One region of the Pseudalkalibacillus berkeleyi genome, then DNA from elsewhere that is predicted to be linked to it. Evidence: riboswitches for the same ligand, from Rfam matches in the RefSeq annotation. Region 1 holds a riboswitch; the other holds the start of a gene.
The links. A riboswitch is a leader RNA that binds a small molecule or an ion and turns the genes downstream of it on or off. The one in region 1 is predicted to bind thiamine pyrophosphate.
Positions count from the first base shown of each region.

Region 2: it holds a riboswitch for thiamine pyrophosphate, as region 1 does, so the genes downstream of both, thiT (energy-coupled thiamine transporter ThiT) here and tenA (thiaminase II) in region 1, are expected to answer to the same signal.

Region 1 is NZ_JAKIJS010000002.1:95,759-112,472, forward strand. Features, by position in the region: gene L2716_RS15910 (ATP-dependent DNA helicase) at 1-148, shown strand, start outside; gene L2716_RS15915 (hypothetical protein) at 212-379, shown strand; gene L2716_RS15920 (alanine/glycine:cation symporter family protein) at 421-1,830, opposite strand; gene L2716_RS18370 (hypothetical protein) at 2,284-2,418, shown strand; gene L2716_RS15925 (MEDS domain-containing protein) at 2,462-3,034, opposite strand; gene L2716_RS15930 (ketopantoate reductase family protein) at 3,155-4,078, opposite strand; gene L2716_RS15935 (DEAD/DEAH box helicase) at 4,296-5,435, shown strand; gene L2716_RS15940 (SAM-dependent methyltransferase) at 5,454-6,197, shown strand; gene L2716_RS15945 (YwbE family protein) at 6,219-6,425, opposite strand; gene L2716_RS15950 (nitric oxide synthase oxygenase) at 6,540-7,640, shown strand; gene L2716_RS15955 (C40 family peptidase) at 7,884-8,660, shown strand; gene L2716_RS15960 (lmo0954 family membrane protein) at 8,864-9,217, shown strand; gene L2716_RS15965 (PspA/IM30 family protein) at 9,238-9,885, shown strand; gene liaF (cell wall-active antibiotics response protein LiaF) at 9,987-10,718, shown strand; gene L2716_RS15975 (sensor histidine kinase) at 10,715-11,758, shown strand; gene L2716_RS15980 (response regulator transcription factor) at 11,751-12,383, shown strand; TPP riboswitch at 12,653-12,762, shown strand; gene tenA (thiaminase II) at 12,970-13,668, shown strand; gene L2716_RS15990 (ECF transporter S component) at 13,671-14,252, shown strand; gene L2716_RS15995 (ABC transporter ATP-binding protein) at 14,268-15,698, shown strand; gene L2716_RS16000 (energy-coupling factor transporter transmembrane component T family protein) at 15,695-16,498, shown strand; gene tenI (thiazole tautomerase TenI) at 16,525-16,714, shown strand, end outside.
Region 2 is NZ_JAKIJS010000001.1:914,710-931,423, forward strand. Features, by position in the region: gene L2716_RS04840 (YicC/YloC family endoribonuclease) at 1-294, shown strand, start outside; gene remA (extracellular matrix/biofilm regulator RemA) at 363-623, shown strand; gene gmk (guanylate kinase) at 648-1,262, shown strand; gene rpoZ (DNA-directed RNA polymerase subunit omega) at 1,263-1,469, shown strand; gene coaBC (bifunctional phosphopantothenoylcysteine decarboxylase/phosphopantothenate--cysteine ligase CoaBC) at 1,566-2,780, shown strand; gene priA (primosomal protein N') at 2,777-5,200, shown strand; gene fmt (methionyl-tRNA formyltransferase) at 5,236-6,171, shown strand; gene rsmB (16S rRNA (cytosine(967)-C(5))-methyltransferase RsmB) at 6,168-7,520, shown strand; gene rlmN (dual-specificity RNA methyltransferase RlmN) at 7,582-8,628, shown strand; gene L2716_RS04885 (Stp1/IreP family PP2C-type Ser/Thr phosphatase) at 8,644-9,399, shown strand; gene pknB (Stk1 family PASTA domain-containing Ser/Thr kinase) at 9,396-11,384, shown strand; gene rsgA (ribosome small subunit-dependent GTPase A) at 11,393-12,271, shown strand; gene rpe (ribulose-phosphate 3-epimerase) at 12,274-12,921, shown strand; TPP riboswitch at 12,948-13,056, shown strand; gene thiT (energy-coupled thiamine transporter ThiT) at 13,149-13,697, shown strand; gene L2716_RS04910 (thiamine diphosphokinase) at 13,699-14,340, shown strand; gene spoVM (stage V sporulation protein SpoVM) at 14,453-14,533, shown strand; gene rpmB (50S ribosomal protein L28) at 14,720-14,908, opposite strand; gene L2716_RS04925 (Asp23/Gls24 family envelope stress response protein) at 15,134-15,496, shown strand; gene L2716_RS04930 (DAK2 domain-containing protein) at 15,513-16,714, shown strand, end outside.

The DNA.
Region 1 (16,714 bases):
AATGAACAAGGTTCTTCAGGCTGGTGGACGTCTAATCCGTACAGAAGAGGATTACGGGACGATTGTGCTCGTGGATGATCGATTCCTCACACCGAAATACCAACAGCTCATTCCTCCAGAATGGATGGATTTTAAAGTGATTCGATAGCAGGGTTTTCCATCTTTATGGACAATTATATAAGTAATAGCGTGCGATAAGGAGGCAAAGTATGTGTTGAATATCGTTCAGATCTTGCTCGTTGCGGGTGGTGCATATGTAGCCTATACAGGGCTCAATTTACTTAAGGATATAAAAGAATTGCTCGAAGAACAGACCGAACAAAACGAACAAATCATCGAAATGCTAGAGGAGCAGACTCCAAGTAAGGAGAAATGGTAGAAACAAAAAATAGAGCCTGCTTTCTAGCAGACTCTATCATTTCAACCTACATCCTGATCGGAGAATAGTTCGATAGATGACTTTCCTTCTTTATTGCGATAGATTCGCTCAATGTAATCGTCGGTCATCGCCCGTATTTCTTTGTGTAAGAATAGTAGAGGGATGACGTTGCAGACGAGTACAAATGCGAGTAACAGATCAAGGAACTGCCAGACGAACTGTAAGCCGCCTATTGCGCCGACATAGATTGCTCCAATATAGATGAATCTCATCCATTTTGAAAATTTCAGCCCAAATAAATATTCAGCCTGTTTTTCACCAAAGAAGATCAGGACGCCTACTGTAGTAATGACGAAGAATAATAGAAAGATTGCAATAAAGCTACCTCCTACAGAATCACCCATCACAGTTCCAAACGCAGTTCCGATCATATTTGAAGCATTGCTTGGTTCAACTTCAGTCCAAGTGCCCGTTACCAAGACGGCAAGACCCGACACAGTACAGATGACGATTGTATCAACGAATACGCTGAAGATACCCCATAGTCCTTGTCTTGCTGGATGATCAGTCTGGGCAGCAGCATGTGTGATAGGTGCAGTTCCTAATCCAGCTTCGTTTGAGTAAAGGCCGCGTGCAATTCCCCATCGTAGAGCTTGTGCTAGGCCTGCACCGGCAAATCCCCCCGTTGCGGAAATAGGTGTAAATGCAGATGAAAAGATTAAGCCAAATACATTTGGAAGTGCATCAACATTTATAAAAATAACAACTAAAGCACCAGTTAAGTATGTAAGTACCATGAATGGGACAAGCTTGTCTGTTACTTTTGCAATTCTTTTAATACCGCCAAAGACAACGAGAGCGACGAGTACGCACATGATGATGCCCGTGATTTCAGTAGGCCAGCCAAAAGCGCCTTCGACTTGTGTTGTAATTGAGTTAGACTGAACCATTAAACTAGGGATGGCTTCAATCATTAGGAAGAACGCAAATGCTGCAGCTACCTTATCCCAACCAAGTGCTTTCTTGATATAATATTGTGGTCCTCCGACCCATGTCCCATTTTTACTTTTCTCCCTATACTTTACGCCAAGCATAATTTCAGAGTATTTGGTTGCCATTCCGATCAATGCAACAAGCCACATCCAAAATAAAGCACCCGGACCTCCTAAGGCTATAGCAACAGGAACACCTACGATGTTTGTTGCACCAGCTGTTGAAGCCAGAGCTGAGGTGAAGGCTTGGAATGGAGTAATTGTACCTTCGTGCTTTCTTTTCTTGAAAATCTGTCCGATTGTTTGATTCAAGACATGTCCGAAAAAGCGAAATTGAAAGAATCTAAGTCTGATTGTAAGGAATATGCCGGCTGAAATAAGTAACGCAGCCAAAATGTATGTCCATAAAAAATTTGAAATATGACCAACCCAAGTTTCTAACCATGTAAAAAGATCCACAAAATTACTCCTTCCATTATCGTTCAAAAATATTTTTCTATTTACATACCCGAAAATAAATTTATTAAATACATGAATGCCACAAAATAGTAAAATCGAACGAAATATATAAGAATAAAAATAGAATTGTACATAAAAAGTTCAAGCACAATGCCCTCATATTTGTGATAAAATTAAGATAAAGAAAACGTAGTAAAGTCGAGGCGTGCCGAAGACTGGACTTTAGTTGCTCTTGTGCTGAACCTATAAACTTCTTCTTCAACGCCCATTAACTACTGAAAAAAACTTATAGAAAAGCATGCAACTTTTTCAACGTTTCATACGTATGCAGTAAAAGAGTTTCAAGAATCTTAGAATTACAGGGTTAACCGTTTGCTTTTGGGGTATACAAACATTAGAGATACAAACTGGACGGCTAAAAATCTTCTAAAATGATTGGAGTGTTTGAGAGGCATGACGAGTACAGACATTCATATCGAGAACCTAAGGAAAAAAGGCATTGATGTTCAAAAGGTCATTTCGAAGACAGTCAAGCTTGCTAAAGAATACACGGAGAAACGAAAGAAAGAGACGATTCAACCTGAATAAAAGTAAAAGAACCTTCTCGCAAATTTGAGAAGGTTCTTTTCTTTTAATTCGTATCAATTCTCTGTTTGTATTGTTTGGATGGAATAAAATCATCTTCCATTAGAATATATGGATGTGTTTCCATCAAAATCTTTTTGAGGAAGTCTGGCATTCGATCACTTTCATAAGCACAAGTTAACGGGAACGATAGGTGTTTTACGGCGTCGTCTACAGTTCTTTCAAGATCTTCAATAATGTGCAGAGGTTCATCAACACTTGCCCATTCTACGTGAGCCCATGCTCGAAATGAAGTATTATTATCTAAGTATGGCTGTATCACTTGATTGAAATATTCAACAATCGCTGGTGGATGGTAACTTCCGCTTGAGAAATAGAAATCAAAACTGTTTACACGATGGACAAATTGCATGTGTTCTTTCGGTAGCTTTTGCTTTAATTCTTGTTCAACCATTCGATAGACTGGATCATTTTCAATTAAAATGACGTAGTCTCCAGCACGAATTCCTTCTTGAATAAAATTGACAACTTGCTTGATGTAATTTTCTCTACCAGAATAAGCATACAAAACATGAATACTCTTTTCCTTCTTAAAAACTTCATTCATCGTAATCTTCACGTAACATCCCCCCTATACCCTATTAAATACTTAATGAATAGAATTCGGGAAGGAGAGTCATATACCTTTAAAAACTTTTGTGTCGACACCATTTCTAGATTTCCGAATCATATGGTCTGATCATTGCATCTTCAATTCATATGGTTTTACGAGTGCATATAACGTTTCGATATGCGGGAGCTTTAAACCTTCTTGTGCAGCTAATCGCAAGGCCCCGCCAAGCAGATGATCGGCCTCAATTTGCATGCCTTTCCTACGGTCTTGATGCATAGAAGACGTCGCCTCACTTGGAAATCCACTTAGTAATTCCTTCGCTTTTTCAATGTGATCGTTATTCAAATTAACCCCTTTCGCAATGGCGAGGAGTTTAACTTCATGCAAGACCTCTTCTGCTAACCGCATCGTATTCGATGTTTCTCTGATTGTACCGAGCGTTAAATCGCCGGCTGTTGTTACACCAGAAAAAGCGGTAATGACCATATATTTATTCCACAAACCGAGTAGAATATTGCTGCTTAATACACCAGCCATGTTAGCTTGGTCGAATACCGTTTCAAGTTCATTACACAGTTCCGTCTGAGAGGGATGGAGTGGACCGAATATTAAATCATGTTGAGCGCTTGAATGAATGACATGACCGTTGTCATCTAAGGTTGAAATGATGTAGGACAACCCTCCTAGTACGTTCTCTTCACCTAGTTCATCTTGTAAAAACTGAATATGCTCGATTCCGTTCAAGAGTGGAAGTACACGAGCCCCTTTCTGGACGAGTGCTTTCAAATTCGACAGCAATTCTTCATTCAAGTGATATCCTTTTACCGCAAGGATGACAACATCCGCTTGCTCAATGTCTTTTGTGTCTTCGACGATATTCAGGTTTGATACTTGATAATCTCCATTAGGGCTTTGAATTTTCAAGCCGTTCTTCCTTAACTGTTCGGCACGATTATATCTTACGAGGAATTGCACAGGATGACCTGCTTCCTCACACCTTGCTCCAAAATAAGCCCCAAGCGCACCTGCACCTAATACAACGATATTCATTCCTTTACCCCTCCTTTTAGTATTCCTGTACCCGTTATTACTTCTTGTAAAAACTTAGTTCACCTTTGTTATGTACCTTTTTTATCCTCTATGAACTGTGACCCTATCCATAAAGAGAGACATGGTGTAGGCTAGTAATGAAGCGGTTTGTATGTGAACTTGGCAAACTGCCTAGAATAGAACTGGAACAATCCCTTTCAGTAGAGGAGAAATGAAAATGTCAAATACATTAGAAACATTGAATATAACCAATCCTTTTTTACAAAAGGCATGGGAAAAATCTCAATTTAAAGAACCTACTAAAATACAAACAGATGCAATCCCGGAAATTTTGGATGGTGGCGATGTCATTGCTGAATCACCTACCGGAACAGGAAAAACACTCGCATATTTGCTACCGATTCTAGAAAAAATAGACCCTAACCAAAAAGATCCTCAAGCTTTGATCATGGCTTCTTCTCGCGAGTTAGTCATGCAAATCTTTGAAGAGGTACAGAAGTGGGCAGAAGGTAGCGGAATTTCAGGTGCATCGATGATCGGTGGCGCAAACGTGAAGCGCCAAATTGAAAAGCTCAAGAAGAAACATCCGCAAATTATTATTGGGACGCCTGGTCGTGTAGAAGAATTGATTAAGACGAAGAAGCTGAAAATGCATGAAGTGAAGACGATCGTACTGGATGAAGGTGATCAACTTCTCGTTCCCGAGCATAACAAGACGATCCAGTCGATCATCAAATCGACCTTAAGTGAGCGGCAAGTGTTGTTGTTTTCTGCAACATTACCACCAAAGACAGAGGAAGTCGGACGTAGTTTCATGAAAGATCCTCAAGTGTTGAAGGTCAATCGTACACCGCAAAAGAACGGTAAAGTCGATCACGTGTATGTCGTATGTGATCGCCGAGATAAAGTGAAAAACCTTGAAAAGCTGTCAAGATTGAAAAACATGAAAGGTCTCGCTTTCGGTAAGGACATCGGAGAACTATCGGTTATGACTGAGAAGCTTGAGTACAACCGCATTCCAGTGGATGTATTGCATAGTGAAATGAAGAAGATTGAACGCCAAAACGCCTTGCAACAATTTCGTGACGGGAAGTCGAACTTATTGCTTGCAACGGATGTTGCCGCAAGAGGTCTTGATATTAAAGGATTGACCCATGTGATCCAAGTGGATACAGCTGAGGATGAGGATCAGTATCTTCATAGAGCGGGGCGCACAGGGCGAGCTGGAGCAAGCGGAACAATTGTATCACTCGTCACACCTGGTGAGGAGAAAGTATTGAAGCGAATTGTGAATAAGCTTGACCTTACACTAGAGAAAAAGACGTTCTACGCAGGTGAACTCGTCGACGAAAAGTAGTGGAAAGGGGAGAAGCTTGTGGAGAACAAGTTTTCAGTGATTGCGCATCAAAACCATCAAATTTGTAATCCAGTTAGTCAGGAAAAATTATTGAAGGTACTAGAGCGGATCCCTTTTAAGAAAGATGCTGAAGTACTCGATATCGGTGCTGGAAAATGTGGGATCTTGATCGATATCATAGAAAAACATGAATTGTTTGGAACAGCAATTGAAATTGAAGAAGCATTTATTAAAGAGGCGCGTGAAATAGCATGGCCTCGTATTGATACCGGAAGATTGACGATATTAAATGATGATGCCAAAAAGGTGATCCATCAATACGATGAAGCATTTGATGTAGCGATTTGTATAGGAGCGACACATGCAATTGGTGATTATCAATCCACCTTGGAGCAAATGTATGCCGCAGTTAAGCCTGGTGGATCCATTCTCGTTGGAGAAGGCTATTGGAAGAAAACACCTCATGCAGCATACTTGGACGCACTTGGCGCAAAGGAAGAAGAGCTCTATACCCATGCAGGAAACATACAAGTCGGAGAAGATCTCGGATTAGTGCCAATGTGGGCATCTGTTACGAACGAGGATGAATGGGATGCTTATGAATGGTTGTATTCATCATCCATCGAAAAGTATTGTCTTGAAAACGAAGATGACAGCGATGTTGATTGGATGAGTGATCGAATTAGCAAATGGCGCAATACGTATCTACGGTGGGGACGAGACACACTCGGATTCGGATTGTACTTATTTCATAAAAAGTAACCAAGAAAGCTGACCAATTGGTCAGCTTTCTTCTGTGTTGATGATCTCTTTTACGCGACCGACTTGACCGTCTTGAAGACGTACTTTGATACCATGTGGATGTGAGCTTGATTTAGTAAGGATGTCTTTTACCGTACCTCTCGTAAGCTTTCCGGTCCGTTGATTCTGCTTAAGGACGATATCGACTTCAATTCCAGGTTTTATGTTTGTGCGGTTTTGCCCGTTCATATTGATTAACACCTTTCTGCATACAATAGTTTCTGGACATAGTATATCATGGAAACCCGGTTCAAGTATTTCATAAGTGTGATTAAGGGATGGTATAGTTAGTGTGAAGCTTTTATGGAGGTTAATGACTTGAACATACATTTGAAGCAAGAAGCAGTAGAATTCATCACGAATTGTTATACAGAGCTCGGGAAACCTGAAGGGGAAATCGATGAACGAATAGATAAAGTGATGACCGAGATTGAGTTGAGCGGTCATTATGAACATACATATGAAGAGCTAGAATACGGAGCTCGAGTTGCTTGGCGGAATAGTAATAAATGCATTGGTAGGCTATTCTGGGAAAGCTTGAAAGTCATCGATGCACGCGATGTGGAGACTGCCGTTGATGTGAGAGACGCGCTACTTGAACATATCGATTATGCGACAAACGGCGGGAAAATCCGTTCAACAATTACGATTTTCAAACCTCGTAAAAATGGTGCCGATCAAGTTCGGGTATGGAATCATCAACTCTTACGCTATGCAGGTTATGAGACGGAACATGGTTTCATCGGTGATCCAGCATCCATTGAATTTACGAAAAAATGTATAGAGCTTGGTTGGCAAGGTGAAGGGACACATTTTGATGTCTTGCCTCTCGTTGTGCAGACCGGGGAGGATGAGCCTCAATGGTTTGAGATTCCTAGGGACAAAGTGCTCGAGGTCCACATTCGCCATCCACAGTACCCAGCTTTTGAAGATTTGAATGTGAAGTGGTACGGCGTCCCGATGATCTCCGATATGAAGCTTGAGATTGGTGGCATCGAGTATGTGGCAGCACCATTTAACGGTTGGTATATGGGGACGGAAATTGGAGCACGAAATCTCGCAGATCAAGATCGATATGATTTGTTGCCAAAGGTCGCTTCCATATTGGATTTGGATGTGAGTACGAACATTACGCTTTGGAAAGATCGTGCATTGGTTGAGTTGAATGTAGCCGTGCTCCATTCGTTCAAGGCAGATGGCGTGAGTATCGTTGATCACCATACTGCCGCACAACAATTCAAGAAGTTTGAAGAGAAAGAACAATCGAGCGGTAGAAACGTGACAGGTAACTGGGTTTGGCTCATTCCACCCGTTTCTCCAGCTACAACCCATATTTTTCATAAACCTTACAAGAACAAAATTGTCAAACCCAACTATTTTTATCAGGATCAACCATATATATGACAAACGAAGCACTCATCCCGCAATGTGGTGGGTGCTTTTTATATTCTTAAAATGAAAATAAACACTAAAATGCTTACTGTTGCGGGGATTTTTCAGTGTAAACAGATTAATATATCCTCTTAATGCCACAGCAACCTCTTTACAGTGTTCCTCTGATAGACTTGGAATTGGTTTGAAGAACTCAGTTTTTCTCAAACCGATTCAGCACGATTAATAAACAAAGATTCATCAAGGAGGAATTCAATGTTTACATCAAGATCGTCTGCAAGAAAATATGTGATTTCATCGGCTTTAGTCACGACTATGGCGCTATCCCCCGTTTTAAGTAGCGGTGTGCTGGCGAATGCTGACTCAATGCCTACCGAACAAAAGGATACTAGCAAAGATGTAGAAGAAACAACGGTTCTAGAAAATGGAGATCGGAGTGAAGCAGTAGAAGATCTTCAGACTGAATTAGAAGCGCTAGGTTATTATACATATAACCTTGATGGCATTTATGGACCGATTACAGAGGATTCAGTAGAGGATTTCCAAGCCGAAAAAGGTCTGACGACAGACGGCGTAGCAGGTCCTGAAACAATAGAAGCTTTATCTTCCGCATCATCTTCAAATTCAGTTGAACTTGAAGACACTACCAACGAATCAGATGACCAAGCTTCAGAATCTGACGTTGTTGAAATAGCTGAAAGTGTAATTGGAACACCATATGTATGGGGAGGGACAACCCCAGAAGGCTTTGATAGCAGCGGCTTCATCCAATACGTATTTGGAGAAGCAGGAGTTGATCTCCACCGAGTTGAAGATGACATGTGGAAATACGATGGTGAAACAGTAGATTCACCAGAAGTCGGGGATGTTGTCTTTTTCGAAGGCACATATGATACAGAAGGTGCTTCCCACAGTGGTATTTACATTGGCGACGATAAGATGATTCATGCTGGGTCTGATGGAGTAGAAGTGTCTGATTTAAGCATCGATTATTGGCAGGATCATTATCTAGGCGTCAAATCATTTAAATAAAAGTAAAACACGAGTCTTTCGCACTCACCACGCAATGTGGTGGGTGTTTTTTTGTTTTGTACTCCACCTTTTTGTCCAACCCTTCCTAAAACGGATGCCACACTACGCCTCAAGTCTTAGTGAAAGTTAAAGCTGAGGCTCCTTATACCTAAACAGTAACCGAGGTACGATAGAAACAAGAAAAGAAGGAGGGAACAGAAACGATGAAAAAGATTGGACTCTTTATCCTAGGAGCAGTCGCTGCAATCATCGCATTCGCAAATCTCGGTCCTATGATCGGGCTTGCGATCAGCCTTGTCGTCCTATACTACTCAGTCAAACAATTCACCAAAACAGATCAAACATCCAAGAAAGTACTCTGGGCGGTAGTAGGATTCATAGCATTATGTGTTGCGGCTTCCAACGTACCTGCCATCTTAGGACTCGCTGCCCTGTACATTTTATATATCGTGTACAAGGAATGGAAGAAAGAAGACAACGTACAATCACCACCACCTGAAGATGAGGACCCATTTACAAACTTTGAACGCGAATGGGCGGAATTAAACCGAAACTAATAAAAGGAGAGAATGAAACGATGGCGAAACTTTTTAAACGAATCAAAAACACGGTCGAAGCTGACTTTCATGAAATGTTAGATGAAAAGGAACGAAAAAATCCAATTGCGCTATTGAACCAGTATTTGCGGGATTGTGAAAAGGAAGTCGAGAAGGTCCGTAAGCTCGTTGAACGGCAGTATCTACTAAGTGAAGAATTTACACGCGAGTATGTAAAAGCGGCTGAGCTCACGGAAAAGAGAAAGCATCAGGCGGAGATTGCCTCCAAGGCTGGTGAAGAGGAGCTACACCAATTTGCTTTACAAGAATACCAGCAGTACAGTGCGAGAGCTGAGCGACTGAAGGCTTCGAAAGACCAAGCGGAAAAGCACCTCGAAGAGCTTGAGCAAAAATATGAGGGTATGAAGCATAAGCTGAAGGACATGTACATTAAGCGCATGGAGATCATGGGACGCGAAAACATGACGCGAGCAAATCACCGCATGGACAAAGTGCTGGCATCAGACGAGCCAAAGAGCAAATCATTTTCAAAGTTTGATGAAATGGAGAGATACCTTGACCGCCTAGAGCATCAAGTGAATACAGGCTATCACAGGCACACGATTGATGCTCGAATTGCCCAGCTTGAAAAAGAATTAAATAATCAGGAAAATTCTACTACAGTTTAAATGAATAATGGTATGCTAATAAGAAAGGCGTGGTACTGCTACGCCTTTTCAATCATCTCGCTTTTTTACACATAGATATAGATGGGAAGGGGGCCTGACTAATGAATTGGACAAAAACAGACCAAATGAGCTGGTTGATGATCATCGGAATCGTTTTGCTATTACTTGAGATCTCCTTTCATGGAACAGGTCCACTTTTCTTACTGGCATTAGCCGCAGGAGCCATTTACGTTGGTCGAAAGAAGTACGCTTCGAAAATCGGCAAGCTGCTATTTTGGGGTGGATTGATTTGTTTTTCGATTACACTCCTGAATACACTCGCATTTAAATTTCTACTTTTCGCTGTATTAATTTACGCAGCGATTCGGTTTGCACAGTCTAAGCAAGCACCGTCCTATATTGAACCAGTGATCCATGAAAACCCAACGGTTGCGAGCGACGGTCCAACGATAAAGCGTACACCATTTTTGAAGAATACCATTTACGGAAGACAGACGACGTCGGATCAGGTATATGAGTGGCAGGATGTAAATATTCAATGTGGGATAGGCGATACGGTTATTGATTTAGCTAATACCGTACTACCAAAAGGCGAATCGGTCATTGTCATTCGTAGTTTCATAGGGAATGTGAAGATTCTTGTGCCTTACGAAATGGACGTTAGTGTGAGTCATTCCGTGATTGCTGGAACCGGAAGCGTGCTCGGATACAACGAGCCAAAGATGGTGAATCAAACGGTATCCTTTCAGACAGAGGGTTATGATCGTGCCCAGCAAAAAGTGAAGATCATCACCTCGATGATCGTCGGAGATCTTGAGGTGAAACGATCATGAGCATCATCCAGCGCCAAGTCGTGTTAGGCTTTACTCTCTCTTTCACACTGTTCATCGTTCTGTTGAGTGTGTTTATTCTTGTATTTCCAATCGGAGACTGGTCCCTTTTTTGGACAAGAAAGATCTTTGATTTACCGTTTATTTTATTCGCACCTGGACTCAGTATTTTAGTCGGATTAGTATTCGGATTTAGCTCTGGATATTATTTGCGGAAGCAACTAGAGGCTCTGACGGCGGCTTTGACACAAATGGGACAAGGTCGCCTGGTGGAAGAACAGCAATCGAGCACACAAGAGATTAATGTGATGTGGAAGCAACTTGATAAAGTACAGCAACATGTTTCAGAACAAACCCGTTTATCGCAAAAATTAGCCAATGAACGTGCTGAAGATCAAGAGAAGCGTATTCAAAAAGTCGTGAGTGAAGAACGGAACCGCCTTGCACGTGAACTACATGATTCAGTGAGTCAGCAGCTGTTTGCAGCGTCTATGCTAATGTCAGCAGTCAATGAATCCGAAACGGGAAAAAGTGAGAACGAGCGTAAGCAATTGAATTTGATTGAGGAAATGATTCATCAATCCCAGCTTGAGATGCGCGCCTTGCTTTTACATTTAAGACCTGTCGCTTTGAAAGGGAAAACCCTTGAAGAAGGCATTAAGGAATTGTTGACCGAACTCGTGCAAAAAGTGCCGCTTGAAATCCAGTGGAAAATTGAATCGATTCCCCTAAAAAAGGGTGTAGAAGATCATTTGTTCCGAATTTTACAAGAGTCGATTTCGAATACGCTCCGACACGCGAAAGCGGATTCGCTTGAAGTGCTTTGTATTGAGCGCGATGGGACGGTTTTGCTACGCGTAGTGGACGATGGTGTCGGATTTGACATTGAATCAAGTAAGACTGGATCTTACGGATTGCAAAATATGCATGAAAGGGCATTGGAGCTTGGTGGCACGATGAAGATTGTAAGTGTACCAAAAAAAGGAACGCGTCTAGAAGTGCGCATACCACTTATTCGAGAGGAGGAGGAAGGCAATGATTAGGGTCGTATTTGCTGATGATCACGAAATGGTGCGGATCGGTGTATCGTCTTATTTATCCAACCAGAAGGATATCGAAGTCGTTGGAGAAGCAAGCGATGGTGCAGAAGCAGTCGATTTAGTGCTGGAGTTGCGCCCTGATGTGATCTTGATGGATCTCGTCATGAAAGAAATGGATGGAATTGAAGCGACGAAAAGGATCGTCGATCAATGGCCAGAAGCGAAGATCATAATCGTGACAAGCTTTCTAGACGATGAAAAAGTGTATCCAGCGCTTGAAAGTGGCGCAACGAGTTACATGTTGAAGACGTCGAAAGCAAGTGAGATAGCGGATGCCGTTCGCGCAACACATAATGGTGAGATGGTTTTGGAACCCGAAGTTACAGGGAAAATGATGACGAAAATGCGGCGTGGGAATGCGCGTCCTCCTCATGAAGAGTTAACGAACCGCGAAATTGAAGTGTTGATGCTCATGACTGAAGGAAAAACGAATCAGGAAATCGCGGATCAGCTCGTCATTGCACTGAAAACGGTGAAAACACATGTCAGCAACATATTGGAGAAGCTCGAAGTGCAAGATCGGACGCAAGCAGTGATCTACGCATTCAAAAATTCACTCGTGAAATAAGAAGATCTGCTCAGAAGCTGAGTGGATCTTTTTTTGTGCATAAAATCAATTTATCGTGCAAATATCAAAATTATCGTGCATAAATTCTGTTTATCGTGCAAATATCAAAATTATCGTGCATATAATTCGTTTATCGTTCATATCTGAATTTCCCGACCGATTCAACCAAAATCAATTCGGAAAAAATCGCTCTAATGAGCGATTTTCACATTATTAATTTGACAAACTAAATATACGTGGTACGATTACATCGAAAAATAATTTAATAGACGATCCACTAGGGGTGCCTTCTCATAAAGGCTGAGATTAGAGTATAGCTTTAAGACCCTTGGAACCTGATCTGGTTGATACCAGCGTAGGGAAGTGGTGGTTAGAAGTTACATACCGACTTATGCCGAACAAACTTACAACCACTTTCCTGAATATGGAAAGTGGTTTTTTATTTGCTAGAAGCTTTTTCTAGCTCCTTGGATCACTTCAGATAACTTGTTGCCTCCTCGGTGTTCTTCGAGTGACCATCAAGCTAGTCAGAGTGATTGCGTCTTTCGGTAATAGTGGGTCGTCTGGATAAAAGGAGAGGTTTCATATGTCTTTTTCACAGTACGTTAGGAAAGTAGCAGACCCAATCTGGGAGGCTAGCTTCAAGCATCCATTCGTAACTGGAATTGCAGGTGGGTCATTACCACTTGAAAATTTCCGTTATTACGTACTACAGGATGCGTATTACTTATCTCATTTTGCAAAAGTCCAGGCACTCGGAGCCGCAAAGTCTCAAGACATGAAGACGACCGCTTGCATGGCGTCTCACGCCCAAGGCACATATGAAGCTGAGCTTTCACTTCATGAACAATTTTCAAAACTGCTCGGTATAACGGATGAGGAACGAGCAAGCTTCAAGCCTGCTCCGACAGCTTATGCGTACACGTCCCATATGTACCGTGCTGCTCACAATGGACATCTCGGTGACATTATCGCTGCCATTTTACCGTGTTACTGGTTGTACTACGAAATTGGCGAGCAAATGAAGGGCTTCAAGCCAGAAGAACCGATCTACCAAGAGTGGATAGCAGCTTATGGTGGTGAGTGGTTCCGCACATTGGTTGAGGAGCAGATCAACCGTCTCGATGAAATCGCCGAAACGGTGACCGAAGCAGACCGTGAACGAATGAAAGAGCACTTTATTATAAGCAGTCAATATGAATTTGAATTCTGGGATATGGCGTACACGTTAGAAAAGTGGCCAGTCGATATTGAGGCGCAACTTCCAATTGGTAAAGGAGAATAATCATGAATAAAGGACTGAAGCTAACAGATATTCTCGTGACGATCGTCATCGCTATTGTGTTTGGGATTGTGTATAAACTTTGGGGGCCGCTTTATTATTTTGTAAAACCGTTCGGACTCCACGCTGATCAGCTCATTTATGGAATGTGGTTTATGGCCGCAACAGTGGCATTCCTAATTATCAGGAAGCCTGGTGTTGCTTTCCTAGCAGAAGTGGCAGCAGCATCAGGGGAATTCCTCGTCGGTTCTGAATGGGGATTGGAAGTGCTATTGTTCGGAGTCGTTCAAGGACTTTTTGCAGAACTCGTTTTCGCAGCATTCCGTTATAAACGTGCGGATGTGCTGGTCGTCAGTTTAGCGGCCGTCGGTTCAGCGATCGGATCAATCATCATGGATTACTATAAAGGTTACATCGAGGACTTAGCGCTTTGGAATTTATCGTTATTCCTAGGATTTAGAATCATCGGATCCATCTTAATTGCTGGTGTGGCAGCTTATCTACTCGTAAAAGCACTCGAAAAAACTGGGGTGACGAACCTAGTGAGACCAGCTTCCAAAGAGGATTACGAAGCGTTAAATCAATAAGCGGGGTGAGTGACGATGCTTAAGTTAGAGAAATTGCGCCTTAAGTTTCCAGGTGATCAGGAGCTACTTTTCAAAGACCTCTCGCTTCAAATAAATGAGGGGGAAAAGGTATTGTTGCTCGGTCCCTCTGGGTGTGGAAAATCGACATTCCTTCAAGTTCTCTCAGGGATTATTCCAAATTCCGTAGAGGTACCGATGAAAGCTGAATCTATCAAACTACCGGAGTCTTGGGGATATGTTTTCCAAGACCCAGATTCACAATTTTGTATGCCGTATGCTGATGAGGAAATAGCCTTTGTACTTGAAAACCTGCAAATACCTCGTGAGGAAATGCGTCCCCAAATTAGACAGCTTTTAACGAGTGTAGGGCTTGAGTTTGATGACATCCATCAAAACATCCACACATTGTCTGGTGGGATGAAGCAACGTCTCGCAATCGCGTCAGTGTTAGCACTGGAGCCAGACGTCTTGTTTCTCGATGAGCCGACAGCGTTACTCGACCAAGAAGGAACGGCAAGCATCTGGAATACGGTAAAAAAGGTCAGCGCAGACAAGACGCTTATCGTCGTTGAGCACAAGCTGGAGCATGTGATTGACCTCATCGACAGAATCATTCTCTTTGACGAAAAAGGAGAGATGATTGCGGATGGTCCGAAAGAACAAGTTCTCACTCTTCACAAGGAAACGATGAGAACGCAAGGGATTTGGTACCCAGGTGTTTGGAACGACTATCATTCACCTGAAAAAGTAAACCCTCAAGATGAAGAGATTCTTCATCTTGAGCAATTCAAAGGGTACCGGCAAAAAGAAACGAAAATCGAGGTTGAGAACACTATCGTAAAAAGAGGCGAATGGATTGCGATTACGGGTGAAAATGGAGCAGGGAAATCAACCCTTCTTTACGCACTCATGAAGTTCATTAAGACTTCAGGAACTTACGAGCTCTTCAGTAAAAAAGTGAAGAAACTTCCTGAAGCGTTGACGTTCGTCTTTCAAAATCCAGAATTTCAATTCGTGACGAATTCCGTGTATGACGAAGTGGCTTATAGTTTGCGGCTGCAAAATCGTCCTGAACAGGAACTGGAAACGAGAGTGGAGGCGTTGCTCGCGCGTTTTCATCTTTCATCGCTCGACAAGCACCACCCATATCAGCTTTCTATAGGTCAAAAACGACGGTTATCCGTCGCAGCATCCATCATACGCGATCAGCAAGTCCTCTTGTTAGATGAGCCGACCTTCGGACAGGACTCTAAGAACACGTTCGCTTTACTAGAAATGTTACATGGCCTTCAGCAAGACGGAGCAACGATTCTGATGGTGACGCATGACAACAACATTGTCGATCACTTTGCAACACGCGTTTGGACTATTGAAAATGGAAAGTTAGTAGATGATCAAGTGGTCAGGTCAAATGAACAAGAGGAAGTATTGGAGTGTTTACTATGAATCTAGATTTTCAATACGCGGAAACCTGGCTTCATAAAATTAATCCGACGCTTAAACTCTTCCTCATGATTGGTATGTTTATTTTCGTTCTGTTCATTCATCAGTTGAACTGGTTGGTCTATTTGACGGTTGGTTCGTTCATATTATTTTGGTTCTTTTCCGGTCATCCGAAGAAAAGGCTCGCATTTATTCTTATTCCTTTTTTCGTTGTTTTTATATCAACGGCGTCATCCATGATCTTTTTCGGAAAAGGGGAGACGACTTGGTTGAAATGGGCGCTCATTCACATAACGGAGGAGAGTTTTTATCGAGGCATTCATCTCGGGTTTAGAGCACTTATTTTCGCGACACTCGGTTTGACGTTCACACTGACAACAAGACCTGTCAATCTCTTCTACTCGTTAATGCAACAAGCGAAGTTGAACCCTAAATATGCTTATAGCTTTATGGCCGGAATGCGGTTAATTCCGATAATGATTGAGGAGTTCTTCACAATCCGGAATGCGATGAAGGTAAGAGGGGTCCAGCAACAGCGTGGTTTTCGGTCGTTATTCTTTAAACTGAAATCGTATTCAATTCCTTTATTGTCTCAGAGTATTCGTAGAGCACATCGCATTGCCGTAGCGATGGAGGCGAAAAGGTTCACAGGTGAAGGAAAGCGGACCTATTATTATCGAATCGGTTTTTCGACGAACGATGGCGTCTTCGTATTCCTATTAGTTGCAATGATCCTCTTATCCTATTACACAGCGGAAGTGTGGCCGATGTTTCCGGTCGAGGATGTTCGCTACGAAAGTTGAGTTTACTAGGGAGGTGAGAAGAGTTGTTGAAACCGACCATCCATGTCATATCTACAGGTAAACAAACAAAAGAAGAATTTTCAGAGATAACGCGCATCATTCATGAATACGTCGACTTCATTCATATTCGTGAAAAATCGAGAACGGCTTTAGAGGTAGCTGAAATCGTTGAAACGTTAATTGGCAAAGGGGTGCCACTTAGAAAAATCATTATTA
Region 2 (16,714 bases), on a different contig from region 1:
GATGCCTACGTGGATGTTGATGAATCCCGTATATTATCTGAAATTGCTTTGTTTGCTGACAAAAGTAATATTGAAGAAGAATTGATTAGATTAAAAAGCCATGTGAATCAGTTTCATGATATATTGAGGGAGAATGGTACAGTTGGTAGGAAGTTGGATTTTCTTGTACAGGAGATGAATCGAGAAAGCAACACAATTGGTTCGAAAGCGAATGACTATTCAATAAGTAAGAATGTTGTACAATTAAAGAGTGAGATAGAGAAGCTTAAGGAACAAGTACAAAACATTGAATAACAACACTACTTAATGATTGTAAGCTTTGAAACTTGGATACGCTAGATATAGATAGCCAGGAGGTAACCATGAATATTAAGTTAATCAATATCGGATTTGGGAATATCGTGTCGGCCAATCGAATCATTTCAATTGTTAGTCCTGAGTCTGCGCCTATTAAAAGAATTATTACAGACTCTAGAACACAGCATAAATTAATCGATGCAACGTATGGAAGAAGAACACGTGCAGTGATTATTACAGATAGTGATCATGTCATATTATCAGCTGTCCAGCCTGAGACTGTGGCACAACGTTTATTGAATAAGGAAGATCTGACTGAAGAATAGAGATTGACAGAGGTGTAGGGAGAAATGAAAAAAGAAAGAGGCATTTTATTTGTATTATCAGGACCTTCCGGAGTAGGAAAGGGTACTGTTAATCGTTCTTTACGTAAACAATGGGACGGGTTAGAATTTTCAATATCTGTTACAACTCGTAAGCCTAGGGAAGGCGAAGAAGATGGGGTAGATTACTTCTTTAAATCCCGTGATGAGTTTGAAAAGATGATTGAGCAAAATGAATTGTTAGAACATGCTGAATATGTAGGGAACTATTATGGAACGCCACTTCAATATGTAGAGAAAACATTAGCGGATGGTAAAGATGTATTACTTGAAATTGAGGTGCAAGGTGCACTGCAAGTTCGAAAGCTTGTCCCAGAAGGGGTATTTATCTTCTTAGCTCCACCTAGTTTAGACGAATTACGCAATCGAATTGTCGGTCGTGGAACTGAAACAGAAGAATTAATTGACAACCGTATGAAGGTTGCTAAGGAAGAATTAGAAATGATGGATCACTACGACTATGTCGTTGAAAATGATGAAATCCAAGCTGCTTGTGACCGTATCAAAGCGATATCGATTGCTGAACATTGTAAGAAAGATCGAATTAAACAACAATATTTAAGAATACTGGAGGTAAAATAAATGTTATATCCATCAATTGATTCTCTAATGGAGAAGTTGAATTCAAAGTATACATTAGTAACGTTATCAGCAAAGCGTGCACGTATCATTCAACAATCACCAGAAACAAGTATAGTCCAGTCTCAATCCAATAAACCTGTAGGGAAGGCATTAGAAGAGGTTATAGAAGGAACATTAACCTGCGATTTCACTACTGATGATGATTGATCAACAACCTATTTTATAGGTTGTTCTTTTTTTCACAAAACGTTTAAGGAACGGTAATAATATTATGTATACAAAAGATACCGGGGGATGGTTGCATTGACTGATCAGAAGAAACTATTGTTATGTGTAACAGGTGGTATTGCTGTGTTTAAAGCGGCAGCGTTAACAAGCCAAATGAGACAAGCAGGATATGAAGTGAAGGTAATGATGACAAGTTCAGCTATGAAATTTGTAACGCCTTTAACATTCCAAACGCTTTCTCGAAATCCTGTACATTATGATACTTTTGATGAAAAGGACCCATCAGGTGTTGCACATATTGATTTGGCTGATTGGGCTGATCTTGTTGTCATGGCACCAGCAACAGCCAATAGTATTGGAAAACTAGCAAATGGGATTGCTGATGATATGATCTCGACAACCTTGCTTGCGACGACAGCTCCAATAATGATTGCGCCAGCCATGAATGTACATATGTATGAGCATCCAGCTGTATTTTCCAATATGGAGCGTTTAGCTGACTTTGGGTATCGCTTTATTGAACCTGGAGAGGGTTTGCTTGCATGTGGTTATGTAGGAAAAGGAAGATTAGCAGAGCCTGATGAAATTCTTAACGCCATACATCAATTCTTTCAAGAAGAAGATCATCAACCTTTGAAAGGAAAAAAGGTGCTTATAACGGCAGGGCCAACTCGTGAATTTGTTGATCCTGTAAGATTTTTCACGAATCGATCTACTGGAAAAATGGGATATGCCCTAGCCGAGTCTGCTGTGGAACTTGGAGCAGACGTTACGTTAGTTAGTGGACCATCCAATTTAAAGCCCCCATACGGTGTTCAATTCATTTCCGTCCAAAGTGCTGAAGAGATGTATGAGTCTGTCTTGAGTCATTTTGACAATGTAGATCTTGTTATAAAATCTGCGGCTGTTGCTGATTACAGACCACGAGAGAGACATCAAACTAAAATGAAGAAGAGTGACCAAGATCTATCGATAGAAATGGACCGCACAAAAGATATTCTAAAAGAATTAGGCAATCGTAAGTCCAAACAGATTTTAGTCGGATTTGCGGCAGAAACAACGAACGTGAAACATTATGCCCAACAAAAGCTGGAAAAGAAAAATCTAGATTTGATTGTTGCGAACGATATATCACAACAAGGATCAGGGTTCGAAGGAGACACAAACCAAGTTTATATCTTTGACCGTTACGGTAAAGAAATAGAAAGTACTCTACTATCTAAAAAGCAAGTTGCTGATATGATTCTGAATGAAAGCTGTCGACTCCTAGAAGGATTGAATAACGAATGATTGCTGGTGTAATAGTCGATGTACCGGCATTTGGTACAGACAAGACATTTGACTATCGTATTCCAGAACATCTAGAAGAAACAATAGAAGTTGGAATGAGGGTTGTTGTACCATTCGGGCCTAGGAAGTTGACAGGTTTTGTCATTGGTTTGAAAGAAACTTCCGATCTTAAACGCTTGAAAAAGATTGAAGATATCGTCGATCCTTCACCTGTCCTCAACCAAGAATTAATAGGGCTTGGGAAGTGGATTGCTAATTCTACGCTTTGCTTTCTTCATTCTGCTTACCAATCGATGTTGCCAGCTGCCATGAAAATGAATTACTCCAAGAGGATCTATTCGATCAACGAGGCAATTGAACTACCAGATCTCCCAGAGCAAATTCGTATTCAATTAGATTCAGATAAAGGGTTAGACTGGGCAGAAGCTCAAAAGAGTGGGAAACATATTGTGCGATCTATTCAATCTGCAATTCATAACGGTAATCTTGAAGTGAAGTATGAAATTCGTTCCAAAGGGAAAAAGAAACGTCATAAAGTCGTTATGGTGAATATTCCCACCATGGAATTAAATGCTATTTATGATGACATTTCAAGGAAAGCGCCCAAACAAGCGGAAGTAATCCGGTACTTCATTGGAAACAACGAAACGAAAATCCCTACACAAAAACTAATGGATGAAACGGAAAGTTCTAGAGCGACGATAAAAAGTCTAATCGATAAACAAATTCTCTTGGAAACTGAAGAAGAAATTTATCGCGATCCATATAAAGATAGACAATTTGAAAGAACAGTTTCGTTAACATTAACCGAAGAGCAGAAAGAGTCGATTAAACCGATACTGTCGGATATCGAAAATAATCAACATGAAACCTTTCTTATTCACGGAGTAACAGGAAGTGGAAAGACAGAAATATATCTTCAATCGATTGAAGCAGTCATACAAAAAGGGAAAGAAGCGATCATGCTGGTACCCGAAATCTCTCTAACTCCACAAATGGTCCATCGCTTCAAGGGACGATTTGGGTCCGAAGTTGCGGTACTTCATAGTGGGTTGTCCGTCGGAGAGAAGTATGATGAATGGCGTAAAATTCAACGGAAAGAAGCTAAAGTCGTTGTTGGTGCGAGATCGGCGATTTTTGCACCGTTCCAAAATATAGGGATTATCATTATTGATGAAGAGCATGAGTCAAGTTATAAGCAAGAGGAAAACCCACGATATCATGCTCGAGATATTGCGATTGAGCGAGGACGATTCCACCAATGTCCAGTCGTCTTAGGTAGCGCAACTCCTACTTTGGAATCTTATGCACGTGCGAAGAAGGGCGTATATACTTTATGTACTTTGCATGAACGTGTAAATCAAAAAGCCCTACCGACAGCTGAAGTGGTGGATATGAGGGAAGAGTTGCGTTCAGGTAATCGTTCCTTGTTTTCAACTGCTTTATTTGATCGATTAAAAGACCGGGTTGATAAAGGTGAACAAAGTGTTTTGTTGTTAAACCGCAGAGGGTATTCAACTTTTGTGAATTGTAGAGATTGTGGTTATGTCGCGCAATGTCCTCATTGTGACATTTCACTTACGTATCATAAACGGTCAAATCAATTGAAGTGTCATTATTGTGGATTTGAAGATAAACAGCCGACAGAGTGCCCTGAATGTACATCAGAACATATTAGGTTTTTTGGTACAGGTACTCAAAAAGTAGAAGAAGAACTGAACAAATTAATGCCTGAAGCAAGCGTAATTCGAATGGACGTGGATACGACGAGTAGAAAAGGGATGCATGAGAAGCTTCTCAATGCCTTTGCAGAACAGAAAGCAGATATTCTACTAGGTACCCAAATGATTGCGAAAGGGCTCGACTTTCCGAATGTCACACTTGTCGGGGTGTTAGCAGCAGATTCGATGCTACACTTACCTGATTTCCGTTCAGCTGAACGTACTTTTCAATTACTAACACAGGTCGGTGGTCGAGCGGGGCGCCATATTTTATCAGGGGAAGTAGTCATTCAAACGTATACACCTGAACATTATAGTATACAGCTCGCCCAACAACATGACTTTCTCACTTTTTATGATAAAGAGATGCTAATGCGAAAGCTTCATCAATACCCACCGTTTTATTTTCTAACACTCGTAACGATTTCTCACGAAGAATTAATGTACGTTGTGGATGTTTGCGAAAAGATCACGGAAGTCCTAAAAGAGGGACTTAGTGAACAAGCCGTTATTCTTGGGCCTGTGGCTTCACCCATACCTCGTGTGAAAGATAGATATCGCTATCAATGCGTGATAAAATACAAAAATGAACCAACCTTAAAAAACATATTGAATGAAATTCTTGCGCATTATCAAAAACGGATGCAACAGGATCAATTGACGATTAACATTGATATGCATCCACAAACCATTTTATAATGATAGATTCGGATTCTAACAAGATAGGTGATAATATGAAAATCGTATTTATGGGTACACCTGATTTCTCGGTACCCGTACTGCAGAAATTAATACAAGATGGTTATGAAGTAGTGGCTGTCGTTACGCAACCTGATAAACCAGTAGGGAGGAAGAAAGTCATCACTCCACCACCGGTTAAGCGGGAAGCCTTAAGACATGAAATACCAGTTCTTCAGCCGAAGAAAGTACGTCATGAGTATAAGGAGATCTTAGATTATAAACCTGATTTGATTGTTACAGCAGCATATGGTCAAATCTTGCCAAGTGAGCTATTGGAAGGACCAAAGCTAGGATGTATTAACGTACATGCATCTTTACTTCCTGAATATCGTGGAGGTGCACCTATCCATAAAGCAATCATTGATGGGAAGAAAGAATCCGGCATCACGATTATGTATATGGTCAATCAATTGGATGCAGGCGATATATTGACACAAGTTCGTGTACCGATTGATGAAGATGATCATGTAGGTTCATTACATGATAAGTTAAGCATCGCTGGCGCTAAGTTATTAAGTGAAACAATACCTAAGCTTATCGCAAATGAAATTGAGCCAAAAAAGCAAGAGGAATCGCTTGTGACATATGCACCTAATATCTCAAGAGAGATGGAGGAAATCAATTGGGAGTTAGATGGGGAAACAATCTATAACCAAATTAGAGGTTTACATCCTTGGCCAGTTGCTTATACTACGTTGAATGGTAAACCGTTAAAAGTATGGTGGGGACATAAAGTTAACGCACCGAAAAAAGGATTACCGGGTCAGTTGGTACATTTTGATCGAGAAGGAATAGTTGTTGCAACTGGGAACGAAACAGCGATAAGAATTTCAGAACTACAACCAGCTGGGAAGAAACGTATGCAAGCGTCTCAGTTCGTAGCTGGCGCACAGCTAAGTACAGATATGAAGCTGGGTGAAAAAGAATGAGTAATGTAAGAGAAGTAGCCATGGATTTATTATTGAAGATTGAGCGTTCACAAGCATACAGTAATCTTTTACTCAATCAAGCCATCCAAAAACATAATTTCTCCCAAAAAGATTCGGGATTGTTAACAGAAATCGTTTATGGGACTGTCCAGCGAAAGAACACACTAGATTATTATTTGAATTTCTTTATTAGTAAACCATTGTCTAAAATTGATGATTGGGTAGTCGTTCTCCTTAGGTTATCTGTTTATCAAATGGCTTATTTAGATCGTGTTCCTGACCATGCAATTCTTAATGAAGCTGTTACCATTGCTAAGAAGAAAGGTCATAAGGGCATTTCTGGTTTCGTAAACGGTGTATTGAGGAATGTCCAGAGGAAAGGTCTTCCATCCCTTGCATCTGTAGAGGGAAAAGCGTTACAATTAGCGCTTGAGTGTAGTCATCCTCAGTGGTTACTAGAACGGTGGATTAATCAATTAGGTGTACAAAACACAACAGACATGTGTACCATCAATAATACACCACCCTCAGTAACAGCAAGAGTCAATTCACTTAAAATGACTTCGGTTAATGAAGTGATTCAACAACTTGAAGAAGAAGCTGTATATGCTGAACCTAGTTCTGTTACACCTGTAGGCATAAAGATGCGAACAGGAAATCTTCCGAGGACAAACCTATACAAGTCAGGTTCTTTGACAATTCAAGATGAAAGTTCAATGTTGGTTGGTTATGCAGTTGATCCTCAACCTGGTGAGAAAGTGTTAGATGCATGCGCTGCTCCAGGTGGAAAGACAACACATTTATCTGAAAGGATGAAGAACGAAGGAGAAATTACTGCAATTGATTTGCATGAACACAAAGTAAACTTGATCGAAGAGCAAATTGAGCGTTTAGACTTAGCAAACATTAATACGATTACAATGGACACCCGGAAGGCTGCAAACTTATTTCAAGAAGGCTCTTTTGATAGAGTGTTGTTAGATGCACCTTGTACTGGATTCGGTGTCATTCGAAGAAAACCCGATATTAAATGGTCTAAACAACCTTCTGATATCGAGCGAATCCAAAAGGTACAATACGAACTTCTTGAGTCTGTTGCTCGTGTAATCAAACCAGGTGGATTATTAGTGTATAGTACCTGTACAATAGAAGCAGAGGAAAACGGAAATCAAATAGAGCGGTTTCTACAAGAGCACCCAGAATTTGAATGGGATGTTTCATTTTATGATCGAATGCCTACATCCGTACAGCCTTATATATCAAGTACAAAAGGAGAACTCCAAGTACTCCCACAGTATTTTGATAGCGACGGGTTTTACATTGCATCATTAAGAAAAAAATCAAACTAACAGAAAAGGCGGTGATGGACCATTGTTAAAACCGTTAACAGATAAACAAACGAATCCTGACATTAAATCGTCCATTTTTTCATTAGGATATGAGGATTTGAAGAATTGGTTGAAACAAGAAGGTGAACCTTCATTTCGTGCAAAACAAATATATGAGTGGCTCTATCAGAAACGTGTAACAAATTTTGCGGAGATGTCGAATCTCTCGAAGGAATTACGCGAGAAGTTGGAGAATGAGTATGTTATTACACCACTTAAGCAAGTGGTCAGACAAGAGTCAAAAGATGGAACAATTAAATTTTTGTTTGAATTAGAAGATGGTTATTCCATCGAAACTGTACTGATGAGACATGAATACGGAAATAGCGTCTGTGTTACAACACAAGTAGGCTGTAGGCTAGGTTGTACGTTTTGTGCATCAACTTTAGGTGGATTGAAACGTAATCTGAAAGCTGGAGAAATTGTAGCGCAAGTATTAGAAGTTCAACGCGCAATGGATGAAACAGATGAGCGAGTTAGCTCTGTTGTCGTTATGGGAATTGGAGAACCATTTGATAACTATGAAGGATTGATGTCATTTCTACGGATCATCAACCATGATGAAGGACTGAACATTGGTGCTCGTCACATAACGATTTCAACGAGTGGAGTCGTTCCGAAGATTTATGACTTTGCTGATGAAGGTATGCAAATTAATTTTGCTATTTCCCTTCACGCTGCCTCAACTGAAATTAGGAGCCGGTTAATGCCTGTCAACCGTATGTATCCATTAGATGACTTGATGGATTCTATTAGGTATTATATTCGAAAAACCGGTCGTCGCGTTACATTTGAATATGGACTATTCGGTGGCGTAAACGACCAAGTTGAACATGCAGAACAATTGGCTGATCTAATTAGTGACATCAAATGTCATGTCAATTTAATTCCTGTAAACCATGTGCCAGAGAGAGATTACGTCCGTACGCCTAAGAATCAAATATTTAAGTTTGAGCGTACCCTACGCGAACGCGGCGTCAATGTTACGATCCGTCGAGAACAAGGGCACGATATTGATGCAGCTTGTGGTCAGCTGCGTGCAAAAGAGCGTAGTGACGAAACGACGTAAACGAGGTGAAGAAGGTTGTTAAAGGCATTCTTTCAGACAGATCAAGGTAAAGTAAGAGCACACAATGAAGACAACGGGGCAGTGATTCATATCTCTGCCTCGGATGTTTTTGCTGTTGTCGCAGATGGAATGGGTGGACATAATGCTGGTGATGTTGCCAGTCAAATGGCAGTCAATTATATGAACGATCATCTCCATACATATATGAACGATCATGATGATACGAAAAGCACGATTCATTCATTAATTGAAGGCGCTAACAATAATATTTATAGCTATGCAGAGAAAAACCCAGAATGTCGAGGCATGGGGACGACAATAGTCATCGTTCGTGCAAATCAAAGTGAATTACATATTGGACATGTAGGAGATAGTAGGTGCTATAAGATAGAGGGCAGTACGATTACTCAGTTGACAGATGATCACACGTTAGTAAATGAACTTGTGAAATCGGGTCAAATCACACATGAAGAGGCGGAGTATCACCCAAGAAGACATGTTGTTCTCCGGGCACTAGGTACCGATCCATCAGTTGATATTGATGATTTACATTATGAATGGCAAAGTGGGGACTATCTACTACTTTGTTCTGATGGATTGTCGAACAAAGTGTCGAATCAATCTATTGTCGATGTCGTAACGAGTTCAGCATCACTTGAGGACAAAGGGAATCAATTAGTGTCAATGGCAAATGAAGCCGGTGGGGAAGACAACATAACCCTTATTTTGCTTTATAATGATGACAATTCTGAAGAGGGTGCATCACAATGATAGGCAGAAGAATCAGTGATCGTTATAAGATTTTAGAGATCATTGGTGATGGCGGTATGGCTGTAGTCTATAAAGCTGAAGATTTAATATTAGACCGCTTTGTAGCTGTTAAAGTACTCCGATCAGAATATTCAACAGACGATGATTTCATACGTAGGTTTCGTAGAGAAGCTGAATCAGCGACAAGCCTAAACCATCCTAACGTCGTTAATATACTAGATGTAGGTGAAGAAGATCTAACGCACTTCATTGTTATGGAGTATGTCGAAGGTCGGACGTTGAAGCAAATTATTAGAGAAGAAGGTCCACTTTCATCTGAACGAACTGTAGAAATTATGAAGCAAATTTCTTCAGCGATTGCTCATGCGCATGAACATCACATCGTTCATAGAGATATTAAACCACATAATATATTAATAGATAAGAGAGGAAATGCCAAAGTAACAGATTTTGGGATTGCATTAGCCGCTACTTCTGCAACAATTACCCATACGAATTCGGTACTTGGAAGCGTGCATTATTTTTCGCCTGAACAAGCAAGAGGCGGCATAGCAAACAACAAATCTGATATTTATTCTCTAGGAGTCGTTTTGTACGAAATGACGACTGGGAGGCTTCCTTTTTCTGGTGAGTCGGCGGTTTCAGTTGCTTTAAAGCATTTACAGGATCAATTTCCGGAACCTAAACTAATTAATCCAGACATTCCACAAAGTATTGAAAACATTATTATGAAAGCGATGGCGAAGGATCCAAATAAGCGATTTGATAGTGTACAAGAATTTGAAGAACAGCTGATTACAGTTTTTGACCGTTTTGATGAGCCTAAGTTGTATATAGAAGAAGATGAAGAAGCGACAAAGGTACTGACTCCTATTGGAGGATCTATGGAGCAGGTTCAAACAACAAAGATCCCACCCAATGAAAATCATGATGAAAAATCGAACAAGGATAAGAAGAAAAAGAAGAAGAAGAATTGGATTGCAATTCTATTTACTATTCTATTATTTCTTGGTATTGCTGGAGTTGCTGCATTAACAATATGGCCTGAAATTTTGCAAACTGATGATGTGCCTGTACCAGATGTCATCAATATGCCTTATATAGAAGCCTATGAAAAACTGAAAGATGCAGGACTCAATCCGGAGAAGGAAGAACAGCCGAGTGCTGAAGTGAAAGAAGGAAATGTCATTAGACAATCGCCTTCAGCAGGTACGAATGTTAAAGAAAATCACACAATAAAGTTAATTGTCAGTACAGGTCCTGAAAAGTTTGAAGTGGAGAATTATATAGGTAAAGAAGAAGATGATGTAAAACGTACGAAGGTTCAAGACTTGTATAAAAGTGTAGAAACATCTAGACGTATTAGTGAAGAATATGATGAAGGTGTCATTATTGATCAATTTCCGGAAGCGGGAGAATCAGTTATACCAGGACAAGAGGTGCTCATCTTGTATGTAAGCAGCGGACCACCTCCATTCGATCTCGCTGATCTTGAAGGGAAAACCCTAGATGAAGCGAAAGCATATGGTGATCAAAACGGGATAACGATTAAAGAGGCAAGTGAACGTGAAATATCAGACTCTGTAAAAGAAGGAAGTATTATCAGATCAGACCCAGCAGCCGGAGAATCTGTCAGAGCTGGAGATGAGATTACCGTTACGTTATCAAAAGGTGTACCTGATCCAATTACAATTAAGGATAATGTGGAAATCGAAATTGATAATGAGAAACCTGGTAATGGTAATGATAAAGATAAGGAAAAAGACAAGAAGAAGCAATCGAAGAAAGTTAGAATCGTAACAAAGGATGCGAATGGTGAACAAACGATCATTGAAGAAGAAATATCTGAAACGAAAATGTACGATATTCCATTGACTGTTGCTTATGACGGTACAGGAAGCTATACAGTTTTTGTAGATGATCAGGAATTTACTAGCAACTCTTTTACATTTGAAGAAGCGAAAAACTTTCAGAATGGAGAGTAGAGAATTGCATGGCAAAAGGAACAATTATTAAAGCGTTGAGCGGTTTTTACTATGTAAAAAGTGAAGGTGAGATTTATCAATGTCGTGGGAGAGGGAATTTTCGGAAACGGAAATTAACCCCTCTTGTTGGTGATGATGTTGTATTTGAGTCCAGCAATAAGACGGATGGTTATGTTCTAGAATTAATGGATCGAAAAAATGAACTAGTCAGACCGCCTATTGCAAATGTGGATCAAGCGCTGATAATATTCTCTGCTCTCGAACCTACCTTTAGTACACTTCTTTTGGATCGGTTTCTTGTCCATATAGAAGCTAATGAGATTCTCCCTGTTATTTGTCTAAGTAAACTGGATTTACTGAAAGAAAATGAAAACGTTAATAAAGAGTTAAGTGTTTATCGTGACATCGGTTATAACGTACTTGAAACATCTTCCATAGAAGAAAAGGGATTAGAGGATGTTAGAAGTATATTCGAAGATAAAGTTACTGTCATTGCAGGGCAGTCTGGTGTAGGCAAGTCAACCTTGTTAAATGCATTGAATCCGGAACTCAACTTAGAAACGAATGCAATTTCCAATCATCTTGGTAGAGGGAAACATACAACGAGACATGTTGAACTGATACCTTTTGGTGAAGGTCTTGTAGCAGACACCCCTGGATTCAGCTCTCTAGATTTTGTGAATATGGAACCTGAAGACTTATCGATTTATTTTCCAGAGATGCGCGACTTACGACCAAATTGTAAATTTAGAGGTTGTACCCATACTTCTGAGCCTAAATGTGCGGTGAAAGATGGATTATCAAACGGAGAAGTTTCGCAATTCCGTTATGACCACTACGTACAATTCTTAGAGGAGATTAAAGACCAAAAACAACGGAGGTACTAGACATGACGAAAATAGCACCGTCGATTCTATCAGCTGATTTCTCCCGATTAGGAGAAGAAATTAAAGATGTCGAGCAGGGAGGAGCGGATTATATCCATGTTGATGTCATGGATGGTCATTTCGTTCCAAACATAACGATAGGACCACTGATTGTGGATGCAATCCGTCCCATTACTGAATTGCCTTTGGATGTACACCTGATGATCGAGAATCCAGATCAATATATCCCTCAATTTGCTAAAGCGGGTGCAGATATTATCTCAGTTCACGTAGAAGCTTGTCCTCACCTACATAGGACCATTCATTTGATTAAGGAAAATGGCGCTAAAGCAGGTGTCGTGTTAAATCCACATACGCCTGTAAGTACGATTGAAAACATCATTGGAGATGTTGATCTTGTCTTGCTAATGACTGTCAACCCAGGCTTTGGAGGTCAATCGTTTATTGAACAAGTACTACCGAAAATAAAATCGGTCTCTGATCTATGTAAAGAAAAAGGGTTAGATATTGATATTGAGATCGATGGTGGTGTAAATCCTGAAACAGCGAAATTATGTGTAGAGCATGGTGCGAATGTGTTGGTAGCAGGTTCAGCGATTTATAAGAAGAAAAACAGAAAAGATGCAATTGACGCCATTCGTGGTGTATAATTAACGTTAGAAATTAAATATTGTAAAGAAACCACTAGGGGAATCTCCTTAAGAGATTGAGAGTGAAGTGTATGCTTCTGACCCTGATAACCTGAACAGGATCAAACCTGCGGAGGGAAGTTGGCTTTCAACGACTTCAAGATATACGAAAGCGACTGTACTCTATGCAGTTGCTTTTTTTGTTTTACTCTAGATACTATAGAAATAAGAGGGAGAGATTAATGGTCATGAAGAATAGAACATTGATGATGGCTGAAGTAGCTATTATGGCTGCATTAGGTATCATACTAGGTTTCATCAAAATAGGTGGACCATGGGCATTTGGGGGCTCAGTGTCATTAGAAATGGTTCCGATTTTCATTATGGCTTTTAGAAGAGGATTGGGTGCTGGTATTTTAACTGGCCTAATGATTGGATTGTTACAATTATTGATTAATCCATATATATACTATTTCTTGCAAGTCCTATTAGACTATCCGTTAGCGTTTATGGGTGTTGGATTAGCAGCGCTAGCTAGACCTGATTGGAATCATACTTTTGTGAAAAGGGTTATATTCATAATAATAGGGACATTTATTGGAAGTCTAATGCGATTAACAAGCCATGTGATTTCTGGAATGGCATTTTTTGCTGATCAAGCACCAGAAGGAACACCTGTATTCATTTACTCATTTTCTTATAACATTTCATACATTGCTCCAACCTTTATACTAACCGTCATATTACTAGTCCTATTATCCAAAACGGCACCTAAACTGATCCATGGAGGCTCATAATATGAATGCCATTTGTCTTGTCGCTGGTGGTCCACGTCATCTGCTCCCTGACACATTGGAGCAGGGAGATGACCGCAATTACGTAGGAGTTGATGAAGGCGTCATCTACCTTTTGAATCGTGGCATTACACCAAGTGCTGCTTTTGGAGATTTTGACTCCATTTCTAAACAAGACTTGAACATGTTGTCGAGTAAGAATATTGATATTCATTCATTTGAAAGTGAAAAGGATATGACGGATTTAGAGTTGGCGATACACTGGGCGTTGGACCAAAACCCAAGCGAGATCTTATTGTTCGGGGGGACTGGTGGTCGTCTTGATCATGAACTGATTAACATCCAATTGTTGAAGCTAGGACTTGACAGGAACGTGGAAATGAAAATAGTGGATCGGAATAATCAGATATTCTTGAAGAAACCAGGAGCTTATACAGTAGCGGAAAATCAACAATATCCATATCTCTCTTTCCTACCTACCACTCAAGTTGTCAACGGGATTACATTGACTGGATTCAAATATCCATTAACAAATACAACGTTGCACTGGGGTTCAACTTTATGTATTTCAAATGAGCTTGTAACAAAAAAAGGTACTTATTCATTTGATGACGGCATAATTATGGTGGTAAGAAGCAAAGACTGAAATTGAAATTAAAACTCCGGGTACTATTTCTAAGTAGACGAATATACTTAAATAGAATGTTATTTTTCCGGTAAGGTTACTTACGGAAACTAACGTTGGAGGAGGCGGAATTATGAAATTTTATACTATTAAGCTGCCAAAATTTTTAGGGGGATTCGTTCGAGCGGTCCTAGGGTCATTCAAGAAAGGATAAACAAAAAAGCACCAACAGAGGTGCTTTTTTGTTTGTATTATTTTAATCGTTGTATGAAAAGTATTATACAAACTAACTCTGTTAAAAATATAATTGATTTTCGAAGATATCACCAATAACTTTCAATAAAACGATACAAATAAAAAAAGAACCCTTCAGTGGGTTCTTTTTCGCGTATTATAGAAATTAAACGCGTTCTACTTTACCTGATTTCAAGGCACGAGCAGAAACGTATACTCGCTTCGGTTTACCGTCAACTAGGATACGAACCTTTTGTACGTTCGCTCCCCATTTACGTTTTGTAGTGTTCAACGCGTGAGAACGTTTGTTTCCAAAGCTTGTCTTTTTTCCTGTAACAACACATTTTCTAGCCATTGTGAATGAACCTCCTTTATTGCAAATAAAAGAATTAATGCAGTTTATCGTTTATTCGAAAACACTACACTATATTAGCATGAGAAATATAAGATTGCAACAAGGTTTATCAAGTTTATTTACTTGACATGATAATAGGAAAAGATGATATATTCTTTCAAAATGTAAGATATTATAGTAAAATGACACTAGTCATAGGTCATTAAATCCAAGGGAGGATTCTACATGTCTATAGAAATGAAAACAAAGTATGGAGAAATTGATATTTCAAACGATGTGATCGCTACAATTGCAGGTGGAGCCGCGATTGATTGTTATGGTATTATCGGAATGGCATCTCAAAAGCAAATTAAGGATGGCATAACTGAGCTTCTAAAGCGGGACAACTTCAGTAGAGGAATTGTTGTTCGTCAGGAAGAGGATGAAGTTCACATAGACATGTACATCATTGTAAGCTATGGAACGAAGATATCTGAAGTAGCTCACAACGTTCAAACAAAAGTGAAATATACACTTGATCAAATGCTCGGATTGTCAGTAGATTCGGTAAACATTTTTGTTCAAGGTGTAAGGGTGACAAACCCGTAACGAGGAGGAAGAATTCGTGACTGTAAAGAAGTTAGGCGGGAAACAACTTTCCCAGATGTTTATTTTCGGGGCTGAAAACCTGAACAAAAATGTAAAAATGGTGGACGCCCTAAATGTTTTCCCTGTTCCAGATGGTGATACAGGAACAAATATGAATTTAACCATTACTTCTGGAGTGAAAGAAGTAAAAGGATTGGATACAGACGATGCTAATCAAGTAGCATCCTTGTTTTCGAAAGGTCTATTAATGGGGGCAAGAGGTAATTCAGGCGTTATTCTTTCCCAGTTGTTTAGAGGCTTTTCAAAAGCGATAGCAGGTAAATCCTCCATTGATACAAAGCTGTTTGCAGAAGCGCTTGAATCAGGTGTTGAGACTGCCTATAAGGCTGTAATGAAACCGGTAGAGGGAACGATTCTCACAGTTGCAAAAGACTCTGCTAAGAAAGCAACAAAAGCTGCTCGGAAATCAGACGATTTAATTGATGTGATGGAACAAACGTTACTAGAAGCGAAAGCTTCATTAGATCGGACCCCTGATCTTCTACCTGTGTTAAAAGAAGTAGGCGTTGTCGACTCTGGTGGACAAGGACTCGTTACAATTTATGAGGGCTTCTTAGCGGTACTTGAAGGAAAAGAATTACCTGAAGAGAGTATTTCTGGTCCGTCTATGAATGAATTAGTCAACGCAGAGCACCATAAAGCACAAATGCATATGAAAACTGAAGATATTCACTACGGATATTGCACAGAGTTCATGGTTAAATTTAAAGAAGAAAAGACGAGGAATGCACCATTCTCTGAAGAGGATTTCCGTAACAAATTAAATGAACATGGTGATTCACTGCTTGTCGTATCTGATGAGGAGTTAGTTAAAGTTCATATACATACCGAAGAGCCGGGTGATATGCTAACTCTTGCACAAACGTATGGCGATTTGATTAATATTAAGATTGAAAATATGCGGGAGCAACATTCTGCGATATTGGAAAGTGACCATCAACCTGCAGAAAAGGTTAAGGTTCAGGCGAAAAAGAAGCCATTCGGAATCATTACCGTTTCTATGGGAACTGGAATTGAAGAGTTATTCAAGAGTCTTGGTGCAACAGTTGTTATAGCTGGTGGTCAGACGATGAATCCAAGTACTGAAGATATTGTTAAAGCGATAGAAGAAGCCCATGCAGAAAAGCTGATCGTACTTCCAAATAACGGGAATATCGT